Variovorax paradoxus: one gene and its partner. The protein of the gene in region 2 interacts with the protein of the main gene of each other region in a pairwise test. Links are inferred from orthologs where the notes say so. Each region holds a gene or a part of one and is shown on either strand. Other genes may lie near its edges. The genes, in order: purT and L3V85_RS11770.

Region 1 (6,294 bases), 4.1 Mb from region 2 along the record:
CCAGGAACGCCGCATGCCCGATGGAGAACTGCCCGGTAAAGCCGGCCAGCAGCATCAGCCCCAGGCCGACGATGCCGTAGATCAGCACGAAGGTCAGCTGCGCGAGCCAGTACTCGTCGATGACCCACGGCGCGGCCAGCAGGAACGCCACGAGCAGGCCATACCAGAACATGTGGCCGCCGTGACGCGCGAGGCGGATGTCCTGGTCGTAGCTTGTCTTGAAGATGAAGCGCATATGGGACTTACACCTTCTTGCGGAGCTTTTCGCCGAACAGCCCGTTGGGCTTGATCATGAGCATCAGCAACACCACGATGTACGGCGCCGTGTCCTTGAAGCCGTCCGGCAGGTAGAAGCCCGCGAACGACTCGACGATGCCGATGACCAGCCCGCCGACGATCGCGCCGGGCAGGCTGCCGAAGCCGCCCACCACCGCCGCCGGAAAGGCCTTGAGCCCGATGAAGCCCATGTTCGCGTGCACGAAGGTGATGGGCGCGAGCAGCATGCCCGCAATCGCCGCCACCGCCGCCGCCAGGCCCCACACCAGCCCGTTGAGCCGCTTCACCGGAATGCCCATGTAGTAGGCCGCCAGCTGGTTCTGCGACGAGGCCTGCATCGCGATGCCGAGCTTGCTGTAGCGGAACATCGCGAACAGCAGGCCGCACAGCACCGCGGTGGCGATGATGATCGCGAGCTGCTCCAGGTTGACCACCAGCTCGCCCAGCTTCCAGATCTGGTCCTTGTAGGGCACGGCCAGCGTGTGGGTCTCGGTGCCGATGCCGGGCACCATGGTGATGACACCACGCGCCACGTAGGCGATGCCGATGGTCAGCATGACGATGGAGAACTGCGGCTGCCCCAGGATCGAGCGGATCACCACCAGCTCCAGCAGCACGCCGAAGGCCGCCATCGCCACCACCGCGAGGATGGCCGCGAGCCAGAACGGCATGCCGAACAGCGACATGCCCGCGAACGCGCCGAAGGCGCCCAGCATCATCAGGTCGCCCTGCGCGAAGCTCACGGTCTCGGTGGCCTTGTAGATCAGCACGAAGCCCAGCGCGATCAGGCCGTAGATGCAGCCCTGCGCGATGCCCGACAGCAGCAGTTGAAGAATCTGCATGCCCGCCGCCCGCGCTACTGACGGAAGCCGCCGGCCAGGTCGTGCAGCGCGAGGCGGCGCGAGCCGGCCACGATGTCGCTGGGCTTGAGGCCGTAGACCTGGCGGATCGAATGGCTGAAATGCGTGGAGTCGGGGTAGCCGGTGTCGAGCGCGATGTCGGTGAGCGTGCTGCCCTGCTGCACGTAGCGCAGCAGGCTGCGCGCGCGCTTCCATGCGCGGAAGGCGCGGAAGGCCATGCCGGTCTCCTGCTTGAACAGGTGCAGGAAGCGCGAGAACGACAGGTGCACCGACGCGGCGCACTCCTCGGCCGACATCGGCGTGGCGGGGTCGGCGTTGATGGCGTCGGCCACCTTGCGGATGCGCGCGTCGAGCACGCGCGGCGCGAGCGCCTCGCCGAAGAACAGCGCGTCGAAGTCGAAGCCCTCGAAGTTCATGCCGCGCGCAGAGGCGGCCAGCAGGTGCGCATGCGCCTCGCGCACGCGCTGCACGAAGGCCGGCGCATCGACCGGGCCGCAGTGCTGCAGGAAGGCCGGCAGGCGCGCGGGGTCGACCGACTCCGACTCCACCAGCAGGTTGAAGATCAGCGGATGCGCGCTCTCCACCTGGTGCGGCACGTGCGGCGGCACGACGATGAATTCACCGGTGAGCCACGCGCCGCCGCCGACGCGGATGCGGTTCGGCGGCGCGCCGGCGGGCGACACGTACACGCCGTGCCCGCCCATCGTGCGTTCGGCGGCCGCGCCGAGCAGGCCGGCGTAGAACACGCGGTGCGGCGTGAGCCACATCAGGCGCTCGCCCTGCCGTGCGGCGCCGCTTGCCGCCGGCGTCGTCCTCGTTCGCTGCATGGTGCTTGTCTCCTGCATCGGTGGACTGCCGCTTCGAGGCGGCGTCCTTTGTTGGCTGGATCGTAGCGGCGCGGGCCGCCGGCGCGGCATCGATTTGCGCGGGGACTTTCCCTAGGCTTCGGCGAAGGCCCGGCGCAGTTCGGCGGCGCACAGCGCCACTGCGGTGTTGGCCTCGTCGAGCACCTTGCCCATGGGCACGAAGCCGTGGATCTGGCGCTCGAAGCACACGTACACGGCGCGGTTGCCGGCGGCGGTGAGCGCGTCGGCATACGCGGCGCCCTCGTCGCGCAGCGGGTCGTAGCCGGCGGTAAGCACCAGCGCGGGCGGCAGCTTCGACAGGTCCGCGTGCAGCAGCGGCGAGGCGCGCCAGTCGAGGTCCTGCGCCGGATCGGTGATGTAGTGGTCGTGGAAGTAGGCCATGGTGTCGCGGGTCAGCAGGTAGCCCTGGCCGTTGGACTGGTGCGAGGGATGGCCGCGGCGCATGTCGGTGGCCGGGTAGATCAGCAGCTGGAAGGCCACGGGCAGGTCGCCCGCATCGCGCGCGGCGATGGCCACCGCCGCCGCGAGGTTGCCGCCCGCGCTGTCACCGCCCACCGCCAGGCGGCTCGCGTCGAGCCCCAGCGTCGCGGCCTCGCGGCGTACCCAGCGGGTGGCGGCCAGCGCGTCGTCGAAGGCGGCTGGGAAGCGGTGCTCCGGCGCCATGCGGTAGTCGACCGCAACCACCGCGCAGCCCGCGCCGTTGGCCAGCTCGCGGCACAGCACGTCGTGCGTGTCGAGGTCGCCGATGACCCAGCCGCCGCCGTGGTAGTACACCAGCACGGGCAGCGGGCCCACGCCGGAGCCCATCGGACGGTACAGGCGCACCGGGATGGTGCCGTGCGGCCCGTCGGCGGCGAGGTCGCGCACCTCGGCCACTTCGGCCGGTAGCGGCTGGGTGGCGGTGCGGCGGTCGCGGTAGAAGGCCCGCGCGTCGGCCGGCGAAAGCGTGTGGGTCGGCGGAATGCCGCGCGCCTCGATGAAGTCGAGCAATGCGCGCGCCTGGGGATGCAGCATGGTGTCTCCGGTGGATTCGCCCGACCATGCCCGTGCCATCGCGGCGCGGCTTGCGGAAACTGGCTATGCCTTGCGGGGTTTCACGCGCGAAGCGGCTTCCTTGGCCAGCTTGCGGGCCGTGTCGGTGTCGGCCGCGTGCACCAGCGCCACGCCCATGCGGCGCTTGGTGAAGCTCTCGGGCTTGCCGAACAGGCGCACTTCGCTGCCGGGCACCTGCAGCGCATCGGCCACGCCGTCGAATGCGATGCCGGTGGCGTCCACGCCGCCGTAGATCACGGCGCTGGCGCCCGGGCTCTTGAGCGAGGTGTCGACCGGCAGGCCGAGGATGGCGCGCGCATGCAGCTCGAATTCGTTCTGCCACTGCGTGGCCATGGTGACCATGCCGGTGTCGTGCGGGCGCGGGCTGACTTCGCTGAACCACACCTCGTCGCCCTTCACGAAGAGTTCCACGCCGAACAGGCCCTGGCCGCCCAGGTCTGCGGTGACGGCCTGCGCGATCTGCTGCGCCTTCGCGAGCGCGGCGGGGGCCATGGGGTGCGGCTGCCAGCTTTCCACGTAGTCGCCGCTGACCTGCACATGGCCGATGGGGTCGCAGAACTTCGTTTCCACGCTGCCTGCGGCATCCTTGGCGCGCACGGTCAGCAGGGTGATCTCGTAGTCGAAGTCGATGAAGCCTTCGACGATCACCCGGCCATGGCTCACGCGGCCGCCGGCCATGGCGTAGTCCCAGGCCTTCTGCACGTCGGCCGGGCCGTCGATCTTGCTCTGGCCCTTGCCGGAGCTGCTCATCACGGGCTTGACGATGCAGGGGTAGCCGATGCCCGCATCGATGGCGGCCTGCAGCTCGGCCAGCGAGTCGCAGAACTTGTAGGGGCTGGTGGGCACGCCCAGCGTCTCGGCGGCCAGGCGGCGGATGCCTTCGCGGTCCATCGTGAGGCGGGCGGCGCGGGCGGTGGGAATCACGCGCACCACGCCGGCGTCTTCGAGCTGCTGCAGCATGGGCGTGGCGATGGCCTCGATCTCGGGCACCACCAGCGCGGGCTTCTCGGCCTCGATCAGCGCTTTCAGCTGCTCTGGGTCGCTCATGGTGATGGTGCGCGCATGGTGCGACACCTGCTGGCCGGGGGCGTTCTCGTAGCGGTCGACGGCGATGGTCTCGACGCCGAGGCGCTGCAGGGCGATCAGCACCTCCTTGCCGAGTTCACCGGAGCCGAGCAGCATCACGCGGGTGGCGGAGGGAGAAAGGGGGGTGCCGAGGGTGGTCATGGTCACGGGACAGGAAGATGGGGGAAGAAAAGCAACCGCAGCACTGTAAGCCACCCGCCGGCCCCCGGTGTCACGCGCGGCAACGGCGGGGGTGCGGGGCTGATCCACAATCGATGCTCCCTGCCGCGGCGCTCGCCCCCGCGCACCCCGTTTTTTTGTTTCTTCAAGGAGTTTTCTCATGGCTATCCAGACTGTCGGCATCATCGGCGCCGGAACGATGGGCAACGGCATCGCGCAGGCCTGCGCGGTGGCCGGCGTGAAGGTGGTGATGGTCGACATCGCCCAGGCGGCGGTCGACAAGGGCCTGGCCACGGTGTCGGGCAGCCTCGACCGCCTGATCAAGAAGGAAAAGCTCACCGCCGAGCAGAAGACCGCCGCGCTGGCGCTCATCCAGGGCTCCACCAACTACGAAGACCTCAAGAGCGCGCAGCTGGTCATCGAGGCCGCCACCGAGAACCACGCGCTCAAGCTCAAGATCCTCAAGCAGGTCGACGAGATGCTGGCGCCCGAGGTCATCATCGCCTCGAATACCTCGTCCATCTCGATCACGCAGCTGGCCGCCGCCACCTCGCGCGCCGACCGCTTCATCGGCATGCACTTCTTCAACCCGGTGCCGATGATGGCGCTGGTGGAGCTGATCCGCGGCTACCTCACGAGCGACGCCACGCACGACACGGTGAAGGAACTGGCCGAGCGCCTGGGCAAGTCGCCGATCACGGTGAAGAACGCCCCGGGCTTCGTGGTCAACCGCATCCTGGTGCCGATGATCAACGAGGCTTTCTTCGTGCTGTCCGAGGGCATCGCCACGGCGGAAGACATCGACGCCGGCATGAAGCTGGGCTGCAACCAGCCCATCGGCCCGCTGGCGCTGGCCGACATGATCGGCCTGGACGTGTGCCTGGCGGTGATGGAGGTCTACCTCGAGCAGTTCGGCGACTCCAAGTACCGCCCCTGCCCGCTGCTGAAGGAAATGGTCGCCGCCGGCCAGCTCGGCCGCAAGACGGGCCGCGGCGTCTACACCTACTGAGCAACAGAACCATAACAACACGGAGACAAGACCGATGACCGCGACCCCCACCACCCCGCCGGCGGAAGGCTGCATCGACACCCAGGTGCTCGACCACGTGCTGCTGATCGGCATCAACCGCCCCGCCAAGCGCAACGGCTGGACGCCGCCGATGTTCAAGCAACTGGCCGAGGCCTACACCCGGCTCGACGACGACCCGAACCTGCGCGTGGGCGTGCTGCACGCGTTCGGCGACCACTTCACGGCGGGCCTGGACCTGCCGGCGGTCACCGAATACATGAAGCGCGGCGAGAAGGCGATTCCCGCCGGCCTGGTGGAGCCGCACGACTTCGGCCTGCCCGGCTACCGCCGCCGCACCAAGCCGATGGTGGTGGCCGTCAAGGGCATCTGTTTCACGGTGGGCATCGAGCTGATGCTGGGCGCCGACATCGTGGTGGCGGCCGACAACTGCCGCTTCTCGCAGATGGAAGTGCAGCGCGGCATCATGGCCACGGGCGGTGCCACGCTGCGCATGGCCGAGCGCGCCGGTGTGGGCAACGCGATGCTGCACCTGCTCACGGCCGACGAGTTCGACAGCGCCGAGGCCTATCGCCTGAACTTCGTGCAGAAGGTGGTGCCGGCCGGACAGGAGCTCGACGCGGCGCTGGCCATCGCCCAGCGCATCGCGGCGCAGGCGCCGCTGGCGGTGGTGGCCACGCGGCTGAACGTCATCAAGGCGGTGGAGCAAGGTCCGCTGGCCGCGGTGTCGGAATTCATCGAGACGCAGAAGCGCCTGTCGAACAGCGAAGACGCCGCGGAGGGCGTGCGCTCCTTCGTCGAACGCCGTCCGGCCCGCTTCAGCGGCCGCTGACCCGGTTTCGACTCACCTCCAGACAAAAACAATCACCATGCCTCTTTCCACAGCACGCACGGCGCTTGCCGCCGCCCTCACCCTGCTCGCAGTGAACACCACCAACGCACAGACGCCCGCGCCCGCCGCGCTGCC
Region 2 (6,336 bases):
CGACTGGAAGCGCGCGGGCTCCTCGCGGTCGGTCACCTCGCCGCCCGCGGCCTGCCAGGCCTGCAGCCCGCCGTCGAGCACGGCCACCGCGTCGTGGCCCATCCACTTGAGCATCCACCACAGGCGGCCGCAGTAGTTGGCGCCGTTGCGGTCGTACACCACGGCCTGCATGTCGTTGGCGAAGCCGATGCTCGAGAGCCATGCCGCGAACTTCTCGCGGCTCGGCAGCGGGTGGCGGCCGCCCGAGGCGGGTACGCCGTCTTCCTGCGCGGTCACGACTTCGCCGTGGGCGCCGGGCGCGCCGTGCTTCGCGCTGAGGTCGGTGTCGAGGTTGGCGTACAGCGCGCCGGGGATGTGCGCGGCGGCGTATTGCTGCGCGCCGGCTTCGGGCTTCATGAGTTCGAAGCTGCAGTCGAACAGCATGAAAGGCTTGTCGCCGGCCTGCAGTTGCCGCAGTTGCTCGACGCTGACGAGGGTGGTGTACATGGCGTTGTGTCCTTCGTTGCCGGGGCCTGCACAGGCCCGCTTGATCCGATTCAGTTCAATGTTCTTCGGCCGGTGCCTTGGGCACCGCCCGCTGCCGCAACACAGTTGCGGCAATGCCGCTCGCGATGATAAGAGCCATGCCGCCCCAGCCGGCGGCGTCGATGCGGTCGTTGAACAGCACCACGCCGTAGAAGGCCGCGAAGACGATGCCCGAATACTGCAGGTTGGCCACCACCAGCGTACCGGCCTGGGTCTTGGCGGTGGCGTAGGCGCGGGTCATGCACAGCTGTCCGAGGGCGGCGAGCAGGCCGATCGGCAGCAGCCACAGCGCATGCTGCCACGTCCATGAGGCACCGCCCGAAAACCCCGTGGCCGCCGTGGCGAAGGCACCGGCCACGGCCGAGCCGACCGCGAAATAGAACACCGTGCGCAACTCGGGCTCGCCGATGCGCGACAGCGCCACCACCTGCATGTAGGCAAAGGCGGCTGTCAGGCCCGACAGCAGCCCCAGCATGCCCCCGAAGCCTTCGTTGCCGCTGACCGTGGGCTTGAGCATGAGCACGACGCCCGCGAAGCCCGCCAGCACCGTCATGGCCAGCGTGCCCTGCAGCGGCGGGCGCTCGACCCGGCCGTCGCGGCCCGGCACCGGCACCCAGGCCAGCAGCGCGCCGCCGACCAGGAAGGCCGCGACCCACACGCTGCTCATGTAGTTGAGCGTGACGGCGGTGGCCAGCGGCAGGTGGGCAATCGCATAGAACCACGCGCCCAGCGAGATCACGCCGATGGTGCTGCGCCAGGCGTGCATGCCCGGATACCGCGTGGCGAGCGAGACGCCGCGGTTGCGCGCCAGCAGCCACAGGAACACGATGCCGATGAGGCCGCGGCCCAGCACCATCTCGCCGCTGTTGAACCACTCCGAGGCGATCTTCACGACCACGCTCATCGTGGCGAACAGAAAGGCCCCCAGCACCATCCACAGCGCTTGCATCGTTTTGAATCCGGATCAGGAAAAAAGAAAGCCCCGGCTGATGCGGGGCGGGTCGGGGCTCAGGCCGGTTGTTGCATGGCAGCTCTGTACCACTCGTGGAACTGCTGCATGCCGTCTTCCATGGGGCTCTGGTAGGGGCCGGTCTCGTTGTCGCCGCGCAGCATGAGCGCGCGGCGGCCGGCGTCCATGCGCTCGGCGATCTCGTCGTCTTCCACGCAGGTTTCCATGTAGGCGGCCTGCTGGGCCTCGACGAACTCGCGCTCGAAGGCGACGATTTCCTCGGGGTAGAAGAACTCGACCATGTTCAGCGTCTTCGTCGGGCTCACCGGGTGCAGGGTCGACACGGTGAGCACGTGCGGATACCACTCGACCATCACGTGCGGGTAGTAAGTGAGCCAGATGGCGCCGTACTTCGGCGGCTTGCCGTCGCGGTACTTGAGCAACTGCTCCTGCCATTTCTGGTAGACCGGGCTGCCCGCGCGGCCCAGACGGTTGGCCACGCCCACCGTCTGCACCGAATAGCGGGGCTTGAACTCCCAGCGCAGGTCGTCGCAGGTGACGAAGCTGCCCAGGCCCGGATGGAACGGGCCGACGTGGTAGTCCTCGAGGTAGACCTCGATGAAGGTCTTCCAGTTGTAGTTGCACTCGTGCAGCTCGACGCGGTCGAGCGCGTAGCCCGAGAAGTCGAGATCGGCCTGCGGGCCGAGGCCGGCCATGTCGGCCGCCACGTCGGGGCCCGAGCCGTCGGCGTTCTTCTCGAACAGAAGGCCGTTCCATTCGGTCAGCGGGTAGTTGTGCAGGTTCAGGCAGGGGTCCTGCTCGAAGTGCGGCGCGCCGATCAGGGTGCCGGTGGTGCGCGAGTCGCTCGCGGCGTAGGTCCAGCGGTGCAGCGGGCACACGATGTTGCCGCCGGTCTGGCTGTCGAGCTGGCCCCGGCCCTTCAGGATCAGGGCCTGGCGGTGGCGGCAGACGTTGGAGATCAGCTCCACGCCCTTGGGCGTGTGGACCAGCGCGCGGCCCTGGTGCTCCTGCGGCAGGGTGTGGAAGTTGCCCTGTTCGGGCACGGCCAGGCGATGGCCGACGTAGCGGGGCCCTCGCGCGAAAAGGTTTTGCATTTCGCGGGCATAGAGCGCCTCGTCGAAATACGCGGAAACTGGAAGTTGGCTCGCGGCCTGCTGCAGTTGAAGACTTAAATCAGACATGGAGGACCTGACCAAGCTCCCCACAGGGAGAAAAGGAAAAAGAACGGAAAAGCGCCGCCTGGATGGCTCGGCGGCCCGAAGAATGTGCTGGCGTTGCCAACGAGAGAAGTTCGCATTGTACCCGGGGGGCATCTTTTGGCGCGGCTTGCGGCGGGGTGGTCCGCAGGCGGTGGCCGTTTGTTCCCGTCCCCGTCCTAAAATGCCCGGTTTCACCCACGTTTCGCTTGCATGCCCAAGGTGCCCACCCCTTCCTCGTCCAGCCCGGCGGCAACGCCTGATACGGGCCCGCTGCCCGCCAGTTACGAAGCCGGGCTCCAGGAGCTGGAACAACTGGTTGCGGAACTCGAATCAGGCCAGCTCCCCCTCGACCAGCTGCTCGTCAGCTACCAGCGCGGTGCCGTGCTGCTCGCCTTCTGCCGCGACAAGCTGCAGGCGGTCGAAGACCAGATCAAGGTGCTCGATGCGGGCAGCCTGAAGGTCTGGACTTCCGAATGAGCACGGCCACGACGGCGGCTCCCCCCCGGTGGGACGCAAAGACCCTGGCCGCCTGGTGTGATCCGCATCTGGCGAACGTCGAGTCGGCGCTGTCGCGCTGGGTCGGCGTCGACGCCCCCGTGCTGCTGGGCGACGCCATGCGCTATGCCGTGCTCGACGGCGGCAAGCGCCTGCGGCCCCTGCTGGTGCTGGCCGCGAGCGAAGCCGTTGGCGGCAATAAGGCCGCCGCGCTGCGCGCCGCCTGCGCCACCGAGCTGATCCACGCCTATTCCCTCGTGCACGACGACCTGCCGTGCATGGACAACGACGTGCTGCGCCGCGGCAAGCCCACGGTCCACGTCAAGTTCGGCGAAGCCGACGCCCTGCTGGCCGGCGACGCGCTGCAGGCCCTGGCCTTCGAGCTGCTCACACCCGAAGACGACGAGATTCCCGCCGCCACCCAGGCCCTGCTGTGCCGCCTGCTCGCGCGTGCCGCGGGCAGCCAGGGCATGGCCGGCGGCCAGGCCATCGACCTGGCCAGCGTGGGCATTGCGCTCGACGAGACGCGTCTGCGCGAAATGCACCGCCTGAAGACCGGCGCGCTGCTGCAGGGCAGCGTCGAGATGGGCGCCGCCTGCGGCAGCGTGACGCCGGACGCCCTGGCCGCGCTGCGCGACTACGGCGCCGCCATCGGCCTGGCGTTCCAGGTGGTCGACGACATCCTCGACGTCACGGCCGACTCGCAAACCCTGGGCAAGACCGCCGGCAAGGACGCCGCGGCCGACAAGCCCACCTACGTATCGCTGCTCGGCCTCGACGGCGCACGCGCCCAGGCCCGGCAACTGCTGGCCGATGCGCTCGCCGCGCTGGAAAAGAGCGGCCTGGCCGACACCTCGGCCCTGCGCGCGCTCGCCCACATGGTGGTCGACCGCGACCGCTGAGAGAAAAAGAAAACACCTCCCCATGGCTGCTCCGCTGCTTCCCACACTCCATGACCCCGCGCCGATCCGCAAATACGACCGGACCCAGCTGCGCCAGCTGTCCGACGAGGTGCGCGCCTGCGTGCTCGACAACGTGTCGCGCACCGGCGGCCACCTGAGTTCGAACCTCGGCACGGTCGAGCTGACGGTCGCGCTGCATCACGTGTTCAACACGCCGCACGACCGGCTGGTGTGGGACGTGGGCCACCAGACCTATCCGCACAAGATCCTCACCGGCCGGCGCGAGCGCATGCCCACGCTTCGGCAGATCGGCGGCATCTCGGGCTTTCCGCAGCGCAGCGAGAGCGAGTACGACACCTTCGGCACCGCCCATTCGTCGACCAGCATCTCGGCGGCGCTGGGCATGGCCATGGCCGCCAAGCAGAAGGGCGAGGACCGCCACACGGTGGCCATCATCGGCGACGGCGCGCTCACGGCCGGCATGGCCTTCGAGGCGCTGAACAACGCGGGCGTGTGCGACTGCAAGCTGCTCGTGATCCTGAACGACAACGACATGTCGATCAGCCCGCCGGTGGGCGCGCTCAACCGCTACCTCGCGCAGTTGATGAGCGGCAACTTCTACGCCGCCGCCAAGAGCGTGGGCAAGAGCGTGCTGCGCAATGCACCGCCGCTGTTCGAGCTGGCCAAGCGGCTGGAGCAGCATGCCAAGGGCATGGTCGTGCCGGCCACGCTGTTCGAGCAGTTCGGCTTCAACTACGTGGGCCCGATCGACGGCCACGACCTCGATTCGCTGGTGCCCACGCTGGAGAACCTCAAGCACCTGGAAGGCCCGCAGTTCCTGCACGTGGTCACCAGGAAGGGGCAGGGCTACAAGCTGGCCGAGGCCGACCCCGTGGCCTACCACGGCCCCGGCAAGTTCGACCCGCAGGTGGGGCTGGTCAAGTCCACCGCCCCCGCCAAGCAGACCTTCACGCAGGTGTTCGGCCAGTGGCTGTGCGACACGGCGGCCGCCGACGGCCGGCTGGTGGGCATCACGCCAGCGATGCGCGAAGGCTCGGGGCTCGTGGAGTTCGAAAAGCGCTTCCCCGCCCGTTACTACGACGTCGGCATCGCCGAGCAGCACGCCGTGACCTTCGCCGCCGGCCTGGCCTGCGAAGGCCTGAAGCCGGTGGTCGCGATCTACTCGACCTTCCTGCAGCGCGCCTACGACCAACTGATCCACGACGTGGCGATCCAGAACCTGCCGGTGGTGTTCGCGCTCGACCGCGCGGGCCTGGTCGGTGCCGACGGCGCGACGCACGCGGGTGCCTACGACATCCCGTTCCTGCGCTGTATTCCGAACATGAGCATCGCGTGCCCGGCCGACGAGCGCGAGTGCCGCCAACTGCTGACCAGCGCCTACGAGCAGAGCCACCCGGTGGCGGTGCGCTATCCGCGTGGCGCGGGTGCCGGCGTCGCGCCGCATCTCACGCTGGACGCGCTGCCCCTGGGCAAGGGCGAGATCCGCCGCGAAGGCAAGCGCATCGCGATCCTCGCCTTCGGCACGCTGCTGTATCCGGCGCTCGCGGCCGCCGAGTCGCTCGACGCGACGGTGGTCAACATGCGCTGGGCCAAGCCGCTGGACGTCGAACTGCTGCTGCAGGTCGCGCGCTCGCACGATGCCATCGTGACGCTGGAAGAGGGTGCCATCATGGGCGGCGCCGGCAGCGCGGTGCTCGAGGCGCTGCAGGCTGCGAACGTGCTGAAGCCGGTGCTGCAGCTGGGCCTGCCCGACCAGTTCATCGAGCATGGCGATCCGGCGAAGCTGCTGGCCGGCATCGGGCTCGATGCGGCGGGTATCGAGGCCTCGATCGTCGAGCGCTTCGGCAAGGCCTGAGTCTTCGGTCTTGCTCCTTCCCCCGCTGGGGGAAGGCTGGGATGGGGGCAAGCGGCTTTAAAAATGCCGCCGCGGTTCAAAGGCCGCCGTGCCCCCACCCCGACCCTCCCCCAGCGGGGGAGGGAGGAATACCAAAGAGCGTCAGCTCCCCAGGTACGCGTCCTGCACCTTCGGATTGCCCAGCAATTCTCGCCCGGTGCCAGACAGCACGATGCTGCCCGTCTCGATCACATAGGCCCGGTCGGCGATCTTCAGCGCCTGGCGCACGTTCTGCTCCACCAGGAAGATCGTCAGCCCCTGCTTGTTGATCTCGCGCAGCGTGCGGAAGATGTCCTGCACGATGATCGGCGCCAGGCCCATCGAGGGCTC

What was found.
Region 1: the proteins of L3V85_RS11770 (region 2) and purT interact in binary tests that used the Escherichia coli proteins (3 or more experiments, as listed by UniProt). The link is inferred for Variovorax paradoxus from one-to-one orthologs.

The regions. Positions count from the first base shown.
Region 1 is NZ_CP091716.1:6,638,680-6,644,973, forward strand. What follows is about bases 2,182-4,995. They hold purT (formate-dependent phosphoribosylglycinamide formyltransferase), read right to left. Parts: upstream 4,283-4,995; coding sequence 3,080-4,282; downstream 2,182-3,079. Other genes in these bases: L3V85_RS31140 (alpha/beta hydrolase), read right to left, coding at 2,182-3,016; L3V85_RS31150 (3-hydroxybutyryl-CoA dehydrogenase), read left to right, coding at 4,461-4,995. In the rest of the region: L3V85_RS31125 (branched-chain amino acid ABC transporter permease), read right to left, coding at 1-235; L3V85_RS31130 (branched-chain amino acid ABC transporter permease), read right to left, coding at 243-1,118; L3V85_RS31135 (helix-turn-helix domain-containing protein), read right to left, coding at 1,133-1,963; more of L3V85_RS31140, read right to left, coding at 2,075-2,181; more of L3V85_RS31150, read left to right, coding at 4,996-5,309; L3V85_RS31155 (crotonase/enoyl-CoA hydratase family protein), read left to right, coding at 5,344-6,159; L3V85_RS31160 (serine hydrolase domain-containing protein), read left to right, coding at 6,197-6,294. UniProt on the Escherichia coli protein: Involved in the de novo purine biosynthesis. Catalyzes the transfer of formate to 5-phospho-ribosyl-glycinamide (GAR), producing 5-phospho-ribosyl-N-formylglycinamide (FGAR). Formate is provided by PurU via hydrolysis of 10-formyl-tetrahydrofolate.
Region 2 is NZ_CP091716.1:2,507,708-2,514,043, forward strand. Bases 2,274-5,129 are described here. They hold L3V85_RS11770 (polyprenyl synthetase family protein), read left to right. Parts: upstream 2,274-3,167; coding sequence 3,168-4,091; downstream 4,092-5,129. Other genes in these bases: L3V85_RS11760 (aromatic ring-hydroxylating oxygenase subunit alpha), read right to left, coding at 2,274-2,676; xseB (exodeoxyribonuclease VII small subunit), read left to right, coding at 2,905-3,171; dxs (1-deoxy-D-xylulose-5-phosphate synthase), read left to right, coding at 4,114-5,129. In the rest of the region: L3V85_RS11750 (sulfurtransferase), read right to left, coding at 1-486; L3V85_RS11755 (DMT family transporter), read right to left, coding at 542-1,474; more of L3V85_RS11760, read right to left, coding at 1,534-2,273; more of dxs, read left to right, coding at 5,130-5,967; L3V85_RS11780 (ABC transporter ATP-binding protein), read right to left, coding at 6,109-6,336.